Regions from separate parts of the Roseibium alexandrii DFL-11 genome, predicted to be linked through region 3. Evidence: riboswitches for the same ligand, from Rfam matches in the RefSeq annotation. Region 3 holds a riboswitch; each other region holds the start of a gene.
What was found. Region 3 has a riboswitch for S-adenosylmethionine ahead of SADFL11_RS03435 (homoserine O-succinyltransferase). Riboswitches for the same ligand answer to the same signal wherever they lie in the genome.

Region 1 (6,046 bases), 1.8 Mb from region 3:
AATGCAATCGGGGTGCGGCTGGCAAATGCCGGCATCAGCGCCAATATGGTGACAGTGTCCGGTTTTTGCCTGGGGTGTCTGGCTGCCGTTTCAATTGCTTTTGGATATTTCCTGGCCGGCTTTGCTCTGATCGCTCTCAATCGGCTATTTGACGGATTGGACGGTGCGGTTGCGCGCGCCAGCCAGAAAACGGATCTTGGCGGCTATCTGGACATCACGCTCGACTTCTTTTTCTACGGCGCGATTCCACTCGCCTTTGCGATCCAGGCTCCAGAGACCAATGCGCTGCCCGCAGCGGCTCTGCTTGCAAGTTTTTATGCCAATGGCTCGGCGTTTCTCGCCTTTGCCATCATGGCGGAAAAACGTAACCTTTCGACCAGCCACCAGGGGGCCAAGTCTCTCTACTACATCGGCGGCCTCGCGGAAGGCACCGAAACGATCGGCCTCTTTTTGCTGATGGCGCTGCTGCCAGCCTGGTTCCCTGTCCTTGCCTGGGTTTTTGCCTGCGTTTGCCTTGTGTCCGCCGGGGCCCGCGTCCTGATCGGTCTCCGCGCCTTGAAGGATCGCTGATCGCTTGGCCATACCCCTCAGGGCCATGCCATTCAGGGCCCGGTGCTCTCGCAGAATTGCCAGAATGTTTGCGCAGCGCGAGACCGCGAAGCCTTGTCGATCCGAGCCAAGATAATCGACCTTGGCGCAGTCGGGGTGAGCGGCAGGACTTTCACGCCAGCCGGCTCAGACGGAAGAGCCAGTTTTGCAATGATCGACACTCCAAGGCCTGCGTTGACCAGTGCCAGGATCGAATTCACCTGCAATATGGTGTGCGCCACCTTCGGCGTCTGTCCGGCTGCCGCGAACCACTTTTCGACCAACGGCGCACTCCCGCCTTTGGTCAGGATAAAGGGATCGCGGCAAAGATCCTCTGCCCGCACCGTTGACCGTACCGCCAACGGATGATCGTCCTGAACCAAGGCAACCAATTCGTCCGACACGAGCGGGAAAATGTCCAGGTCCTCCTTATGCGGATCCGCCAGTATCGCCGCATCCACACCGCCACTGCGCAAGACCGTTTCAAGATCTGCGTCCGGGAATTCAAGGATCTCAACGTCAATACAAGGAAACTTCCGGCCAAACGCCCCAAGTAGCCGTGGGAGAATATGAAAGGAGGCGGACGATCCAAAAGACCCGAGACGGACGGTCCCGATCTTGTCCCGCCGGACATCCTGCAAATGGCGGAGTGCCTTGTCTTGCAGAAGATCGGCCTGACGGGCAAATACCGCCAACGCTTGCCCTTCTTCGGTCAACCCGAGCGGCCGGGCCCCGCGAATGAGCAAATCCAATCCAAACCGTTTTTCCAGCTGGGCAATGCCCTTGCTAACAGCCGGTTGAGATATGCCCAGGGCCCTTGCAGCCTCCGAAACACTTCCCGTTTCCCCGATGATCCGAAGAGCCCGGACCATTGCGAGAGGAAGATCCTGAGAATCTGACGGCAAAATATAACCTCAAGTTATTTTCTTATACCAATATATATCTCTATTCGACCTTCCAGCACAATTCTCGTCTGGACAACATCATGCCCCTTGAAAACTGGCTCGCCTTCGTCGCCGCCTCTCTCATCCTGACCATGACACCTGGCCCCAGTATTCTATTGGGTATGGTTCATGCCTTGCGCTTCGGGACAAAACGCACGCTCTACACGGCCTTGGGAGACATTTCCGCCAACATGATCCAGATGCTGCTGGTCGCAGCGGGCCTTGGCATCGTCATTGCTAATTCAGCTGTCGGATTTCAGGCGATCAAATGGACAGGCGTTGGCGTGCTAATTTACATGGCAGTAAAAATGTGGCGGTCAGCGCCAACTCTAATAGACGCAGCGGCGCCGGATCGATCGTCACACCCGGCGCGGCTTTATGCGAGCGGCTTTGCGGTTGCGTTCGGCAACCCGAAGGCTCTGGTCTTTTTCACCGCCTTCTTTCCGCAATTCATTGACCCTGCGGCGCCGGTTCTGCCTCAGTTGTCCATCATGTGCCCGACCATGGCTGCACTCGATTTCGCCTTTGTGATGCTTTATGCGGCCGGAGCCAAACAGTGTCTCGGTTTCTTGAGACAACACCCAAGACTCCTGAACCGGACCGCAGGCGGCACTTTGCTGACGGCGGCCGGAATTCTGACGTCCACGCGTTAGACCATAATGTCAGGGGCTGGTCTCTTCAGCAATCAGCGGCAACAATCCGGGAAATCGAGTGTCGATTTCTTCCCTGCGTAATGCGGTGGTTCTGGAATTGCCCCGATCAACTTGCCGGATCAGTCCGGCTTCGCGCAGCACGCGAAAATGGTGTGTGACAGTGGCCTTGCTGACCGGAAGCTGGAAGGAGGCACAGGTCCGCTCCGTCCCCATGCCCGCCCGGGCCAATTCCCGGATCACCCGGCGCCGATACGGATCCGCCAAGGCGGTCAGGACCTTTCCCAAGTCCAGGTCGACCGGCTCCAACTTACGATCCTTTTCTGCCATGGCATCCTTCATCCATCGCAGCGACAAGGCAAGGCTTGGATCTTACCCATCACTCCTTAGGTACGGTAACCACCATACCTATGGTGCTCTCCATGTCCAATCCTGAGTTCCCGACCCACCCAGTTATATCGCCGCCAGTGCCTTTTCGACGTCTTCCAGAAGATCCTGCGGGTCTTCCAGACCAACAGAAAGGCGTAGCATGCCGTCGGTAATGCCGAGCTCAGCGCGGGCTTCCTCACCAATCGACTGGTGGGTGGTTGTTGCCGGGTGGGTGATCAGGCTTTTGGCATCGCCGAGATTGTTGGAGATCCGGATCAGGTCCAACGCATTCACGAACCGGAATGCAGCCTCCTTGCCGCCCTCGATTTCAAGCGCCACCATCGTGGCACCACCGCGCATCTGGCGCTTGGCAATCTCGGCCTGCGGGTGATCGTCCCGCCCCGGGTAAATCAGTCGTTTCACCTTGGACTGACCTGCCAGGAAGTCCGCAATCTGGCCGGCGCTGTTCGTCTGCTGCGCCACACGCAGCGGCAATGTCTCAAGCCCCTTCAAGAGCACCCAGGCACTGAACGGGCTCATGTGCGGGCCGGTGTGCTTGACAAAAGGCATCACCTTTTCGGTGATCCACTCTTCATCTGACAACACCACACCACCCAGACAGCGCCCCTGTCCGTCAATGTGTTTGGTGGCGGAATAGATGACCACATCTGCGCCCAAGCTGAGCGGGGACTGGTACATCGGCGTTGCGAACACGTTGTCGACGATCAGGCGGGCACCAACCGACTTTGCAATTTCCGCAACCGCGGCAATGTCAATGACTTCCAGCGTCGGGTTAGTCGGGCTTTCCAGAAACAGAGCCTTGGTGTTCGGCTTGACGGCTGCTTTCCACTGATCAATGTCCGTCCCATCGATGAGTGTGCTCTCAACACCAAAGCGCGGCAACAGGGTCTCGCAGATGTACCGGCACGAGCCGAAAAGGGCCTTCGCCGCAACCACATGATCCCCGGCTTTAACCGACGCCATCAGGGCGAGGTTGACCGCGGCCATACCGCTGGCGGTTGCCCGCGCTGCTTCTGCGCCTTCCAGCATCTTGATGCGATCTTCGAACATCGCGACGGTTGGGTTGGCATACCGCGAATAGACAAATCCAGGATCTTCACCATTGAACCGCGCTTCGGCTGCTTCCGCGCTGTCGTAAACGAAACCCTGTGTCAGAAACATTGCCTCGGACGTCTCGCCGAACGGTGAGCGGGTGGTGCCGCCATGAACGAGCGCGGTTGCAGGGCGCCAGTTGGTTCCGGCGGTGTTCTTGGTGTCAGTCATGTCGATGTTCGCTCCAAACGAAAAAACCCCAGCCTTAAGACCGGGGTTTGCACCTCCGGCCTTTTTAGCGACTTGTTTAACGTGGCTGCAAGCCGGCCGGCCCAAATCACCACGAGGTGGCTTTCACTTAAGCGAAAATGGGCTTTCGGTCAATCTACCTCGCCGTTTTCCTGAGTTTGACCAGAAAGAGAGTTGGCGGGACCAGCCGCATCCTTTAAGGACGTTAGACGACGATTGCAGGATGAATTGATGAACGTATCAGCGGACCAAACCACCACAGGCAGCGCATTGATCGCAGCGAGCGGAATTTTGCCCGAGCGCGTCATTCAGGCGATGTTCGCAGCGCAGGAAATTTCCGCCGCACAGCCCCCTGTCAAAGGCCAAATTCAGCCTGCAAGCCTCGATCTGCGCCTTGGAACCTTTGCTTACCGGGTGCGGGCAAGTTTTCTGCCAGGTCCGGACATCAAGGTGGCGGACCGTCTGGAGCAGTTGAAACTGCACACCATCGATCTTCAGGACGGGGCTGTTCTGGAAACGGGGTGCGTCTACATTGTTCCGTTACAGGAAAGCCTGGCGCTGCGGCCCGACATTTCGGCAACAGCGAACCCGAAAAGTTCCACTGGGCGTCTTGATGTTTTCACCCGCGTGATCACTGACAATGGCCAGGCATTCGACACCATACCTGCGGGCTACACCGGGCCGCTTTATGCGGAAATTTCGCCGCTCACCTTTCCGATCCTGGTGCGTTCCGGCTCACGCCTCAGCCAGGTCCGGTTCCGGCGGGGGCAATCGCTGATCCCGGACGCTGATCTTCAAGGCATCCACAAATCAGAAACCCTGATGAGCGGTGGCAATGAACGGATCGGCGGCGGCGTGCAGCTGTCCATTGATCTGGAGGGCGAGGGTCCGGGCAGCCTGATCGGTTACCGCGCCAAGCACCATTCCGGGCTGATTGATGTTGATCTGGTCGGCGCGCAAGACCCGCTTGATTTCTGGGAACCGATCTACCGCCGTCACAACGCTGAACTGATCCTTGATCCAGACGCTTTCTATATACTCGTCAGCCAGGAGGCCGTCCACGTCCCGCCGGATTATGCCGCAGAAATGGTGCCGTTCGATCCACTGGTCGGTGAATTCCGGGTGCATTATGCCGGTTTCTTCGATCCCGGCTTCGGCCATGTGGGCGCCGGTGGTGTCGGATCACGCGCGGTTCTGGAGGTCCGGTCGCACGACGTGCCCTTTATCGTGGAGCATGGCCAGACCATTGGCCGTCTTGTCTATGAGCACATGGCCGAGCGCCCCGCGACACTTTATGGCGAGGGCATCGGCTCCAACTATCAGGGCCAGGCTTTGAAGCTCTCGAAGCATTTCAAGGCATCCGCCTGAACCCTTAATGTCCTTGAAAACCATTACCCGCGAATATGAAGGCTTTTTGGAGGACCGGAAGTCCAGGTTTATGGCCTTTCTGGTGCCCATTGAGCAGTTCGAGAACCGGCTGGAAGAGCTTCGCAAGGAACACCGCAAAGCCAATCATATCGTGACGGCGCACCGGCGGCTTCTCGATGATGACCGGATCGAGGAAAGCGGCAAGGACGATGGCGAGCCGGCCGGCACGTCCGGAATGCCGACCTTGCGGGTCCTGCAGGGCGCAGACCTGATCAATTGTGCGGTGCTGATCGTAAGGTATTTCGGCGGAACAAAGCTGGGCGGCGGGGGCCTTGCACGCGCCTATTCAGGCGCTGCCCAAGACGCGATTGCGCATGCTGAATTGATGCCGTTCCAGAAACTCTCCCGGAAAAGTGTCAGCGCAAACTTTGCATCGAGTTCCGAGTTGGAACGGAAAATCACTGGCCTCGGACTGGACGTGGTCTCGCGTGACTATACAGAAACCGGTGTCGTCCTGATCGTTGAAGGGCCGGAGGATCTCCTGAATGCCCTTGGCGGCAACGCGGATGATTAGAACTCCAAGCCCACGCCGCAGTCCGCTGCCACGATGACTTTCGCCCGACGATCGATAAGATCGCTTTCTCTCGCCCGCCGCGCTACCTTGGCAAGAACAGGGGATCGGCATCCGTTTTGCGGAGTGGAGTAAAAGGCTTGTTTTCAGTGACGAAACGATCCCTTTCCCTAGCTGCCGTGCTGCTGCTCTTCCCTCTTCTCCTCACGGCACTGTGGATTGCGCTCTTTCAAGCCGGACCTAATCGGCACATT
Region 2 (6,046 bases), 2.2 Mb from region 3:
CCAAAGGACACGCCGCTTCACATCGGCATGACAACAGAAATCAACATAGTCACCCTTGAAAAGCCGGAAACGGTGTTGGTACCGGTGGCAGCTCTCGATGGTCAGCGGCTTCAGACTGTTTCCAGCAGCAATACCGTTGAGACCATCACAGTCGAAACCGGGATTACCGGAAACCGCCATGTCGAAATTCTCGATGGTCTTGCTGACGGAGATACTGTTCTCCTGCCGTTTCGCGACGATCTCTCCGATGGCCAGAAGGTGGAGCCGGTGGCCGAGGGCACACCAGAATGATCCTTCAGTTCCGCATCGCGGCGACCCATGTGCGCAACAGGCTCCGGCAAACAGTGGTCTCCACGCTTGGTGTCGCACTGGGCGTCGGGTTTTCCATTGCCATGGCCGCCCTTATGGAGGGGTCTCAACGTGACTTCATGGCAACCTTGATCGACGCCATTCCGCACGTGGAGATCAAGGACGATAAGCGCACGCCAACGGCCCAACCGGCCAGCACTGTTTATGATGCTGTTGCCTTTCGCGGTTTGCGGCCGTTGGAAGATTTGCGTGGGATCCGCAATCCAACGGAAGCTTTAGCGTCGCTGCGGGATTGGGTCGATGGCGACATCGCGCAGCGCCTGACGGGCCAGGCTGTGCTGCGCTACAGCGGTCAAGACATTGGCATGACGCTGATTGGTGTCCGCCCAAAGCAAGAGCTTCTCGTTTCCAACATTGGTGAGGATATCCGGAAGGGGGATTTTGAGGACCTCGGCACAACCTCCAACGGATTGGTTCTTGGCGACAAGGCGGCCGAACGGCTTGGTGCCGATCTTGGAGACACGGTCACGTTGACCTCAGCAAACGGGGTCGCGAAACGGTTCAAGATTGTCGGCCTGTTCCATACCGGGATCACCACTAGCGACGAAAGCCTCGCCTATGCGCCTCTCAAAGCCGTCCAGATCCTTCTGGAAAAACCCGACATCATCAACGCCATCACGATCCGGCTGAGGAACATTGATGTGGCCGTCGCCATTGCCGCACGGGCTGAACGGCAGTTAGGCTACAAGGCGATTTCCTGGGAAGAGGCCAATGAGGGTCTGATGGAGGCTTTCTTTGTCCGCAACGTGATCATGTTTACCGCTGTCGGCGGCATTCTTCTGGTCGCCGGATTCGGGATCTACAACATCATTTCAACGATCGTGCACGAAAAGGCCCGGGACATTGCCATCTTGAAATCGCTGGGGTTTCCGGAACCCGACATCCAGCAGATCTTCGTTATGGAGGGTTTGGTGATCGGTGTACTCGGAGCACTTGTCGGGTCAGCACTCGGATTTGGATTGTCGACTTACTTGGCAACAATCAAATTTGAGGTCACCACCGACATCGAAATGACCCGTCTGCCGATATACTTTTCTCATGTGCATTACGTGATCGCCAGTGGCTTGGCGCTTCTGTCAGCGGGCATTGCCGGTTTTGTACCGGCCAGAAAGGCCGCCGCGCTCAATCCTGTCGACATCATCCGGGGCGCAACCTGACATGAGCATTGCCCCAATCCACGGCACCCCTGCCCCACTTTTGGAAACGCGAGGCTTAACCCGCATTCTTCCAGCCATAGTTCCGGTCACCCTTGTAGAGGACATCTCGTTTTCGATCGGCACATCGGAGTTCGTCGCAATCACCGGCCCATCCGGCTCCGGAAAATCGTCCCTCTTGTATCTGCTTGGACTTCTGGATCGGCCGACGGAGGGCGAAGTCCTGATTGGCGGCCGCAAGACGCACGATTTATCGAAGTCCGAAACGGCCCATTTGCGGCTGGAAAAGATCGGCTTTGTCTTCCAGTTTCACTTTCTCTTGCCGGAATTCACCGCTCTGGAGAACGTGATGATTCCGATGCAAAAACTCGGCGCATTGGCTGCAACTGAGCAAAAAGACCGCGCGGCGGGTCTCTTGGAAGACCTCGGTCTGGAGGACTTTTTGAGCCGGCAACCTGCCCAATTGTCCGGCGGGCAGCGTCAACGCGTCGCCGTTGCACGAGCCCTTGCCAATGCACCGGACCTGATCCTTGCGGACGAGCCGACCGGCAGCCTCGATTCTGTCGCCACAGAACAGGTCTTTACTGCGCTCCAGTCGATCGTCGATCAGCAAAAAACCACAGTGATAGCCGTGACGCACGACATGGATATTGCCGGTCGTATGCAGCGGCGCATTCATCTGGTCGATGGAAAAATCGACTATGACCGCGATCAATAACATTTGGAATCCTTCGGTTCTTGGATGACTTGCCAAAAAACGGAACTCATGGCATAAGCCCGCCATCATCAAGAGAAGGGCTGGCGCCCTCGCCAACCTGCCGACCGGGCAAGGTGGTTTCCGCAACAGGGATGCGGCCGTCCAGACACTCAAAAGTGGCTGCGCGGCAACGAAGCGGTAGTTTTCATGCGCCAGTCCTCCTCGGGTAACCGATGGAGGATTTTTTGTTTCAAGATGCGCTGGCCGGACAAGCGGCCGAGTTGATCAGATACCAGGACGCCGAAGCGGCCGACCAAACAGCGGCCGAGATCTGGCAATCAACGGCGGAAGATTGTGTGCTGGCCCGCATGAAGACCATCCGGGTGTATGGCGGACTGCCACGCCACAAACGCCGGTTGACCCAGCATGAGCGGGTTGACCGCTTACAAGCACTGTTGCGCCTTTGGGCCAATGGCTGCATTTGTGCCGTCGATGAGGAGCTGTTTGCGGACCTGCTGGCGCGCAGATCCTTGCGCGCCTGATTACTGCGGAGCCGGAATGTCCTTGGGGACTGGACGCGGCTTGCCTTGGTCATCAACGGCGACCATCGTGAAAATCGCTTCGGTGACTTTTTCCCGGCCGCCGAAACGGTGCCGCAGAGCCCAAGCCTCCAGTTTAATCTCCATGGAGCTAGTCCCGACGCGGCCAACACTTGTGTAAACACACAAGACGTCTCCGACATGGACTGGGCGGATGAATTTCATCTTGTCGACGGCGATCGTGACAACACGGCCCTGCGCTCTTTGCCCCGCGGCAATCCCCCCGGCGAGATCCATCTGAGACAGCACCCACCCGCCAAAGATATCGCCAGATGCATTGGTGTCGGCGGGCATCGCCATTGTCCGGAGGGTCAATTCCTCTTGCGGTGTTTCTTCACTCAAAGCGGTCGCTCCAGTTTCGTGTTTTACCGAATCTAGCCCAACCGCTTCAAAACACAACGCTATCAATCAGATAATCAGCATCAGAATGACCATGATCCAGAGCGGCATTGGCGCTGCAATCCAGATCAAGAGGATGGGTAAGCCACGATGTGCCCATTTTGAATTGAACATTGGTGTCTCCTGTCAACTCAGAACATAGGGATTTCATAATAGGTCAGTGCAGCCAAAGCGGTCATTCCGACCGCAAAGGCGAGTTTGGCGCTGCCAATCAGCGTGCGCCCCGCCACGTCGAGACGCGGCAGCGGCATGGATCTGGAATCCAGGTACATCGACACCATCATTCCGATGAAGACCGTGAACCACAGAACAACCAGACCTTCGGCCACCAATACGATTGCCGGTAACATGAGCCCCTCCTATCAGGCTTGTTCAGTAAAGAGTTCCGCCGGCGGTGTACTGCCGGCAAAACCGAACGTTGCGAGCCACAGGCTCTGAGCAATCCGTTCGGCAATGGCGATGATCTCTTCGGCAACGTCCGGAACAAAAATCTCGCGTGCAACCGGCCGGAATACGTCAAGCCAGTCGCCGTAATCCGAGCTGACCACTTCCTTTAGCTTCAGATGTTCGGGAACCGGCTTGCCTTTGTACGTCCCGTTCTTCAGAAGAACGGACTGCCAAAAGCGTTCCATTTTCTCAAGGTGCTCCGGCCACCGCCCTCCGAGGCGCTTTTCAAAGATCTCGCCGAGATGGGGTTGCTGGCGCAAAGTCTCATAGAATGAGTGCACAAGGATCCGGATCGTCTCGGGAGTAACCTCGGCGTACTGCACCCCGCAAGCCCCGTCTGAGCGGAAGACAGCGCCACTTGTTTTCAGCAGTGATTGTTTGATTTGCATCGCAGCCTCATAACATTCATTTGAAATACATCTTTTAAATCGCACAAGCTTGCGCTAAAATCAACATATAATATGAATGTTTTGGAAGTTCTGGAAATGCGCCTGAGTCAAGCCAGTGATTTTGCCTTGAGACTCCTGATGGCAATCAGCCAATCAGATGCCCCGCAGACAGTGGACAAGTTGACCGCGCAACTTGGCCTGGCGAAATCCCATGTCATGAAAATCGTGGCTCAGCTTGCCAAGGCCGGCTACCTGGAAACGACCCGCGGCCGGGGCGGTGGTATTCGCATTGCCAAAGAGGCAGATGACATCCGAATTGGCGATGTGGTGCGGCTGATTGAGCCTGATCTCGGCGTGGTAGCGTGCCTCAAGGATGAACCAGCCAGCTGCCCGTTCTTGCCCCGATGCGCACTCAAGGGGGCAATGGCAAGGGCGACAGAAGCGTTTCTCGACAGTCTGAATGAACAGACGCTCGGCTCGATCCTGGCCGGCACACAGAAGATATGAAAACTTGGTGCCGTGCTTAAAGCGTTGACGCTTGTTCCAGGAAGTCCACCTGTTCCAAGCAGTAATAGCCGGAGATCCGGCTGATCGTTCCAGAGCGCTTCCAATCGTTCAGGACCCGACTGACATTCTCACGGGCAGCTCCGGCCATGTTGGCAATATCCGCCTGACTCAGCTTGTAGTGAATCAGGACGCGGCCATCATCGAGAGGCTTGCCGAATGTTTCGGCCAGCTGCAGCAATGTCTGCGCAACGCGTCCGGGGAGCGGCAGGAAAGAGCGCGCTGCCAGGACGTCATTGGCATGGCGCAAACGTTTCCCGACGATCGACAACATGTGGCGGTACACGGCAGGATTTTCATCAGCGAACCGCTCAAAGGCGGATTTTTCAATAAATGCCAGTTGCGCCTCTTTCAGCACACTGACCGTAGCAGACCGGGGGCGGCCATCCAGCAGGGCGAGCTCACCGACCAGATCGCCCGGCCCGAGAACCGCAAGCAACTGCTCATCCCCATCAACTGACAGGATCGACACCTTCAAAGAGCCTTCCAGAACGGCATAACAGCCGTTTCCAGGGTCCCCGTTCTCAAAAAGAGTGGCATTGGCCGCCATTTTTATTGGGCGGGCAAGTTTTGACAACCCAAGTGCCAGTTCCGAATCAAGCCCTTGTAAAGAAAAGCTGTTTTTCAGAAAATCATCGATCTTTGCCACACCTGCCCCCTGCAGACATTGCCGTCAAACCGGCCAAATTCGAAATACGCGCATTGTTGTGATGTGCATCACGTGCCCATGCGCAAACTACCCCTATATTGAAAAACATGGAAGCGGGGTTGCCCCTCCCCCTCTTCCGGACCTCCACGAAAAACGGCTCTGTTCCCCCCAGAGCCGTTTTTTCGTTTGGCTTGCTGTCCGAGCCCTCAATTCAGGAAAACATCTTTTTTTTCCAGCGTGTGAAAGAAACGGTCACTCGCCAGGACATCATACTGACACTCCCGGATCGCGATCTTGGCTTTGGGTTCCTCGCGGCGCAGCCGGTCATCAGCTTTTCCTGGAATAGCGGCTACAAAGCTCATGTCTGCCATCCCGTCAAAATGATTGTGCAGAAGACGGTGCAATTCTTCCCTGTCACTGACCTCAGGCAGCGGATCTGCTTTCGGCAAGAACTTCAGATCGTATGGCTTCGCCAAGCGTTGAAGCCGAAGTGTTTTAAGGCCCGACCGCACCGGAGAAATGATAAGCGGCGGTGTATCAAATCCCGCGTGTCCAATTGCCTTGAAGACTGTTCGGGCCACACTGCTACGAGCCAGCATCCCGTCTCTAACGGCAACAAAGTCCGGCTGCCGCTTCATCAAGACAGTGTACCGGCCCAGTTGCGCCAGTGTTTCTTCCAAAAGCAGCTCATCGGGTAGAAGTCGCAAAAGCGCCAGTCGGTTCATCTTTGAACGCGAGAACATCCGGTCGCCGTAGGTTTGATGCATACGGCTGCTGAC
Region 3 (6,046 bases):
TGATCCGGACATGTTGGCAGTGGCAAAGGAGCACAACAATTCCGTCCTCCGCGGGATTGTGGCAGATGCGGCCCGCCCCGGCCCGGACTACACACGCCACAGCCGGATGGACCGTTTCATTTTGCGCCATCTGCTCCACTTTCCACGCACAAGTCCGCACTTCATCTCCTATGGCGTCAACGATTTGCCGAGCCCCGGCCCCAGCATGATGAAAAAGGTTTTCAAGACACCAATCATGGCCTGGACGGTCCGGACACCGGGACAGTTGGAAGTCGCAAAACGGTTTGCCGATCAAATCGTCTTTGAGGGCTTCGATCCGGATCAATAACGGACGAACATTCTTGGACTGGCATTCCCTCTTGCGGCGCAGCAAAGCGGCTCTACATTCTTGTCAACAACCCTTTTATGGCGGGCCGACATACTGACATGACGTCTTCTATTTCACCGGACAATGAACAGCCGCAAAAACCTGGCGCCGGTGACGCGGAGACGACACTTTCCATTAGACTTCTGTCGTCCCTGGCAGATGTGCCAGCTGACAAATGGGATGCGGTTGCCAATCCCGGCTGGCTCCTCAGCCAAGGTGGAAAGCTGACACGCACACCGGGCGCTGGTGAGTCTCAAGATCTCACTTCCACCCTAGCCCCTGAAGCTGATTCATTTTCTGAAGAAACAGACTTCAACCCCTTCTTGTCTCACGCCTTTCTGGAAGCACTGGAGGCGTCCGGCTGCGCGACACGCCAGACAGGCTGGATGCCCCGGCACATGGTGCTGGAGGATGGTAACGGCGCGGTTCTTGGAGCTGTTCCCGCTTACCTGAAAAGCCACTCCCAGGGCGAATATGTCTTCGATCATGGCTGGGCCGATGCATTCTACCGGGCTGGTGGCGACTATTATCCAAAACTCCAGATATCGGTCCCTTTTACTCCGGCTACAGGCCGCCGGTTTCTGACCAGCCCTGACATCAACCGGGAAGCCGGGCTGCAGGCACTCGCGGCTGGCCTTGTACAGGTTTGCCAACGCACCGGCGCCTCCTCGGTCCACGCGACTTTTTTGACAAAACCGGAATGGCAGTCACTTGGTGACCTCGGCTATCTGCGGCGCACGGATCAGCAGTTCCACTGGGACAACAACGGCTACGACACCTTCGACCAGTTTCTTGGTGACCTCGCCTCGCGCAAACGCAAGGCAATCAAAAAGGAACGCCGCGAAGCACTCAGCGCTGAAGGCCTCGAAATCGAATGGGTTACCGGCAGCGATTTGACCGAGGCCCATTGGGATGCGTTTTACGGATTTTACATGGATACGGGCGCCCGCAAGTGGGGCCGCCCTTATCTCAATCGTGCTTTCTTTTCGCTGATCAGTGAACGGATGGCCGACCGCATTCTTCTGGTTCTGGCAAAACGCAACGGCCGGTATGTGGCCGGAGCCCTCAACTTCATCGGATCGGAAACCCTTTTCGGTCGCCATTGGGGCTGCACCGAACACCATCCGTTTCTGCATTTTGAGCTGTGTTATTATCAGGCAATCGATTTTGCCATTTCCAAAGGACTGAAACGCGTCGAAGCCGGTGCTCAGGGAGCGCACAAGCTCGCGCGCGGTTATCTGCCGCAAACGACCTATTCGGCCCACTGGATTGCTCATGAGGGCCTTCACGACGCAGTTGCGGACTTTCTGGAGCAGGAGCGGCGCGCGGTTCAGCGGGAAAACGAAGCGCTGGCTGAGCATGCCCCCTTCCGGAAAGACAGCTGAACCTTCAATTCGCCACGCGACTGAGATCCAACACCAATTTGCGTCTTTCACAAGATCGGCATTCGTCTGTACAGGGCTTGCCCGATCGCGTCCAATCCATTACCTAGAGACCATCATCAAGAGTTGGGACAGATGCCCCACGCCAACCTGCCGATCCGGGCAAGGTGGTTCTTCGAACAGAAGATGCGGCCCTGAACTTTAAGTTCAAAGGCAACGAATCGGATCGAAGAAAGGCATCTGTCTCTGGTTACAGGACGCGCAAATGCCGATAAAAATTCCAAACGATCTTCCCGGCCGCCCCATTCTGGAATCCGAAGGCGTGATGATCATCCAGGAAGCGGATGCCATGCGTCAGGACATCCGCCCGCTGCGCATCGGTCTTCTCAACCTGATGCCGAACAAGATCAAGACAGAGACCCAATTCGCACGCCTCCTCGGTTCCACCCCACTTCAGATCGATCTGACGCTGGTGCGCATGACCAACCACGTGCCCCGCAACACGCCGACTGAGCATCTGGAAGCGTTTTATCGGCCCTGGGAAGAAGTCCGGAACGAGAAGTTCGATGGGTTCATCATCACCGGCGCCCCGGTCGAGAAGCTACCGTTTGAAGATGTCGGATACTGGCAGGAAATGCGCGATGTGCTGGATTGGACCCAGACACATGTTCATCGCACGCTGACCATCTGCTGGGCCGCTCAAGCGGCCACTTATCACTTTCATGGCATGCCTAAATATGCGCGGGACGACAAGGCAACGGGCGTCTACCGGCAACGTACACTCGCACCGGCCTCGCCGTATCTCCGAGGGTTTTCCGATGATTTCTGTTTGCCAGTCTCACGCTGGACGGAAACCCGAAAGGTCGACATCCCGGACGGCAGCAATCTGATGGTGCTTGCGGAAGATGACGAGACAGGTATGTGCCTTCTGGACGACCCGGAGCATCGCTGCCTGCACATGTTCAACCACATTGAGTATGATACCACGTCTCTAGCAGATGAATTCGAGCGGGACAGCCAGGTATCTGACACGCCGCTCCGGCCACAGAACTACTTTCCGGACGATGATGCCACCCGGCAGCCCGTAAATCGCTGGCGTGCCCACGCGCATCTCCTGTTCGGCAACTGGATCAATGAAATGTATCAGTCCACACCGTTTGATCTGAACGATATCGGGCATTAATCCGGACATTGCCAGGCGTTCTCAACCCTTGTTGTTAAACCGCCTGGCAGAGTACTGTGGCCAACGACATTCGAAGATTTTTCCTTTTAGAGGTACGCATGCCGATCGAAACGCCAGCCTATGATGACCAGAACATCTTTGCCAAAATCATGCGCGGAGAACTGCCGAGCCACAAGGTCTATGAAGACGACAAGACGGTCGTGATCATGGACATCATGCCGCGCGGAGACGGACATGTGCTCGTCATTCCGAAGGCTCCGTCCCGGAATATTCTGGACATTGCGCAAGAGGATCTGAACGCTGTGATGGCCACGGTCCAGAAGATGGCTCATGCCGTTATCAAGGCATTTGGGGCGGACGGCACCACAATTCAGCAGTTTTCTGAACCAGCCGGTGGCCAGGTGGTGTTTCACACCCATGTTCACATCATCCCCAGGTTTGACGGTGTCAAGATGAAGCCGCACACCGGCGAAATGGCAGACAACGATCTTCTTGCCGAACAAGCCGACAAGATCCGCGCCGCGTTGGGCTAGGCCTTAAACCTGCGAAACTGTTCCGGAGGCAGGGTGTAGCGCCTCCGGAACCCCTAAACCTTGCCTCAGCTCGCGGCGGCGATCCGTGCCGGGTTCGCGGCGGCCTCCTGCTCTGAATCGAGCACGGCCTCATTTTCCAAGACACGCTGGAAACTCGGCCGTGCGGTAATCCTCTCGGCATACTCGGTAAAGACGGGCCAGTCCGGCACAAGATCAAACATCAATGTCCAACGCAGAGCAGATCCCCAGAAGATGTCTGCTGCGGAAATCTGATCCCCGAGTATATGGGGTGCTTTTTCCAGCTGCGCCGCCAGCGTCTTCATCACGGCGTCATAGGTGCAATACGGCGCAATCTGCCGCGGTATATCCGTGTCGAACGCCTTGTTGACCACGGCGGGCTCAAAGGATGCGGCATAAAACACCATCCATCGCAGATAAGCGCCGCGCCGGGGATCGGTCAAACATGGTGTCAGTCCTGCCTCGGGATAAAGATCGGCAACATGCAGGGCGATTGCGATGGATTCGGTAATGAGTGTCTCACCGTCTTGAAGTGCCGGCACCTTCCCGAGGGGATTGATCTTCAGATACTCCGGCGACTGTAAATCACCGGCTTTCGCGTTGTGTACTTTCAACTCGTAATTGGCACCAAGTTCATCCAGCAGTATGCGGAGCGTGCTGGCGCGGCTGCGCGGTGCATAATGAAAAACGAGTTTGTGATCGGTCATGGCGGGACTCCTTTGATCCGGTGCGGCCAATTGGCCAATGCGCGCCATGTATCAGCCCCCTCCTGCCACCCCTCTGTCAGGAGTGTCAGGAGCCCAAGATCACCCATCCAGTCAGCAGAAAAACAACCGCGGACAGCACGCCGACGATCACGCGCTGCCCCAGAGCCAGAAAGCAGACAAACCCGAAGGCCGCGGCCGCCAACCGCAACCAGATCGGCGTATCGCCCAGCACGCCTTGAGGAAACAGGACAAGCTTGGAAATCACACCGGCAACCAGTGCCGTTGCAACGCACCGGACCCAAATGAAAAGTTCGCTGTCTTCGCGCAGTTTCCCGCCGGCAAAAACGCCCAGCCACCGCCACACATCGGTTGCAAGCCACCCGGCGACGAGGATCATCACATAGGGCCACCACCAGGTTTCCGTCATGAGATCACTCATGACAGCCCCCGGCGCCAAAATCGGGTTGCAAGATAGGCAAGCGTTCCGCCAAGCAGGCCGGTCCAAAGAAGATCAAGACCCGGAAAATAAAGGAAAAACAAAGGGCCGAGCACAAGGCCGGAAATCATCGCCGCCTTGTCGGCATTCATCCGCGCTGCACCCCACAAGGAACAAAGAAAATAAACAGGTGTCACCAGGACAAGAGCGCCGGCGGCCATAGGCGGCATCCGCTCCACAAGCATGTAGGCAATTCCGGTGGACACAAAGACAAAGCTGGTCACCCCACCGCCAAACCCGATGAAGAATGGCAACCGCCCTTCCCTCGGCAGGTCGGGCAGGTTCTTCATCGCGTAGACCCAAGCCGTCACCGCCACGAAGTGCGAGGCGATCAGCAAGTGCCAGGTTTTGGTCTTTCCCGGCACCTTCAAGAACGGCATCAAGGCCATCGTCATCGGCATCAAGCGGACAGACGCGAGGGCCACAGCGACAGCGGCGGGAATCACTCCCATGCCCGACGCCATGGCTCCGGTTAAAACCACCACGGATGGCAGGGCCCACACCGCCCCTGTCATGAGAAGTGTTTCGGCCAGACTCAATCCTGTTTCGCGTGCCATCCCGGCAAACCCGACAAAAGCAGACGTCAGGATAAAGGCGGGAATGGAGATGGCTGCGCGCGCGCCGCGCAGCATCCAGCCCCGGCCGGAAACGGGTGGTTTCGACGATAGCTGCGGTTGCCCCGTGTCCTTTGAGGCAGTCATGTAGGCATGTCCAAATTTCTGAAGTTAGTAAGGATTCCTTACCTTTATCCAGCAAACCTGTCCAGCCCACTGTCCGGTGGCTTCGGCCTCCAGATCAAACTCCGCACTAAACCGACCGTGTCAGCCCGCCATCAATCCGTATGTTCTGACCCGTGACATAGGCTGCGGCATCACTGGCCAGATAGGATATCAACCCGGAGACCTCCTCCGATCGGCCATAGCGGCCCATTGGGATTCGCGACCGGCGGTCTTCCTTTTCCGGCAAGCTGTCGATGAAGCCGGGCAAAACATTGTTCATGCGCACGTTCTCAGCAGCATACTTGTCCGAAAACAGCTTGGTGAAGGCAGCAAGTCCGGCCCGGAAGACGCCGGATGTCGGAAACATCGGATCTGGCTCAAACACCGCGAAGGTGGAGATATTGATAACGGTTCCACCACCCTGGCCAGCCATAATCGGCGCGACAAGACGGCTCGGACGGATCACATTCATCAGGTAGTAATCCATGCCGAGATGCCAGTCTTCATCCGGGATCTCCATGATATCGCCCTTTGGACCGTGCCCGGCAGAGTTCACGAGGACATCAATGCGCCCGAAGGCAGTCATCGTCTTGTCGACAAATGCTTTCAGGTCATCATTGTTCAGGTTCGAGCCGGTGTGA

Region 1: it holds a riboswitch for S-adenosylmethionine, as region 3 does, so the genes downstream of both, SADFL11_RS11935 (O-succinylhomoserine sulfhydrylase) here and SADFL11_RS03435 (homoserine O-succinyltransferase) in region 3, are expected to answer to the same signal.
Region 2: it holds a riboswitch for S-adenosylmethionine, as region 3 does, so the genes downstream of both, SADFL11_RS13590 (hypothetical protein) here and SADFL11_RS03435 (homoserine O-succinyltransferase) in region 3, are expected to answer to the same signal.

What each region holds. Positions count from the first base shown of each region.
Region 1 is NZ_CM011002.1:2,565,820-2,571,865, forward strand. Features, by position in the region: gene SADFL11_RS11915 (CDP-alcohol phosphatidyltransferase family protein) at 1-570, shown strand, start outside; gene SADFL11_RS11920 (LysR family transcriptional regulator) at 603-1,460, opposite strand; gene SADFL11_RS11925 (LysE family translocator) at 1,574-2,185, shown strand; gene SADFL11_RS11930 (ArsR/SmtB family transcription factor) at 2,195-2,512, opposite strand; gene SADFL11_RS11935 (O-succinylhomoserine sulfhydrylase) at 2,636-3,835, opposite strand; SAM riboswitch at 3,879-3,958, opposite strand; gene SADFL11_RS11940 (2'-deoxycytidine 5'-triphosphate deaminase) at 4,085-5,221, shown strand; gene SADFL11_RS11945 (IMPACT family protein) at 5,229-5,795, shown strand; gene SADFL11_RS11950 (glycoside hydrolase family 3 N-terminal domain-containing protein) at 5,942-6,046, shown strand, end outside.
Region 2 is NZ_CM011002.1:2,937,075-2,943,120, forward strand. Features, by position in the region: gene SADFL11_RS13575 (efflux RND transporter periplasmic adaptor subunit) at 1-291, shown strand, start outside; gene SADFL11_RS13580 (ABC transporter permease) at 288-1,526, shown strand; gene SADFL11_RS13585 (ABC transporter ATP-binding protein) at 1,528-2,241, shown strand; SAM-I-IV-variant riboswitch at 2,302-2,425, shown strand; gene SADFL11_RS13590 (hypothetical protein) at 2,466-2,762, shown strand; gene SADFL11_RS13595 (acyl-CoA thioesterase) at 2,763-3,119, opposite strand; gene SADFL11_RS13600 (hypothetical protein) at 3,350-3,568, opposite strand; gene SADFL11_RS13605 (group III truncated hemoglobin) at 3,581-4,054, opposite strand; gene SADFL11_RS13610 (RrF2 family transcriptional regulator) at 4,151-4,561, shown strand; gene SADFL11_RS13615 (Crp/Fnr family transcriptional regulator) at 4,578-5,267, opposite strand; gene SADFL11_RS13620 (ChbG/HpnK family deacetylase) at 5,474-6,046, opposite strand, start outside.
Region 3 is NZ_CM011002.1:719,660-725,705, reverse strand. Features, by position in the region: gene SADFL11_RS03445 (glycerophosphodiester phosphodiesterase family protein) at 1-328, shown strand, start outside; gene SADFL11_RS03440 (GNAT family N-acetyltransferase) at 427-1,752, shown strand; SAM-I-IV-variant riboswitch at 1,861-1,980, shown strand; gene SADFL11_RS03435 (homoserine O-succinyltransferase) at 2,015-2,932, shown strand; gene SADFL11_RS03430 (HIT family protein) at 3,037-3,465, shown strand; gene SADFL11_RS03425 (glutathione S-transferase family protein) at 3,531-4,190, opposite strand; gene SADFL11_RS03420 (AzlD domain-containing protein) at 4,276-4,629, opposite strand; gene SADFL11_RS03415 (AzlC family ABC transporter permease) at 4,626-5,387, opposite strand; gene SADFL11_RS03410 (SDR family oxidoreductase) at 5,494-6,046, opposite strand, start outside.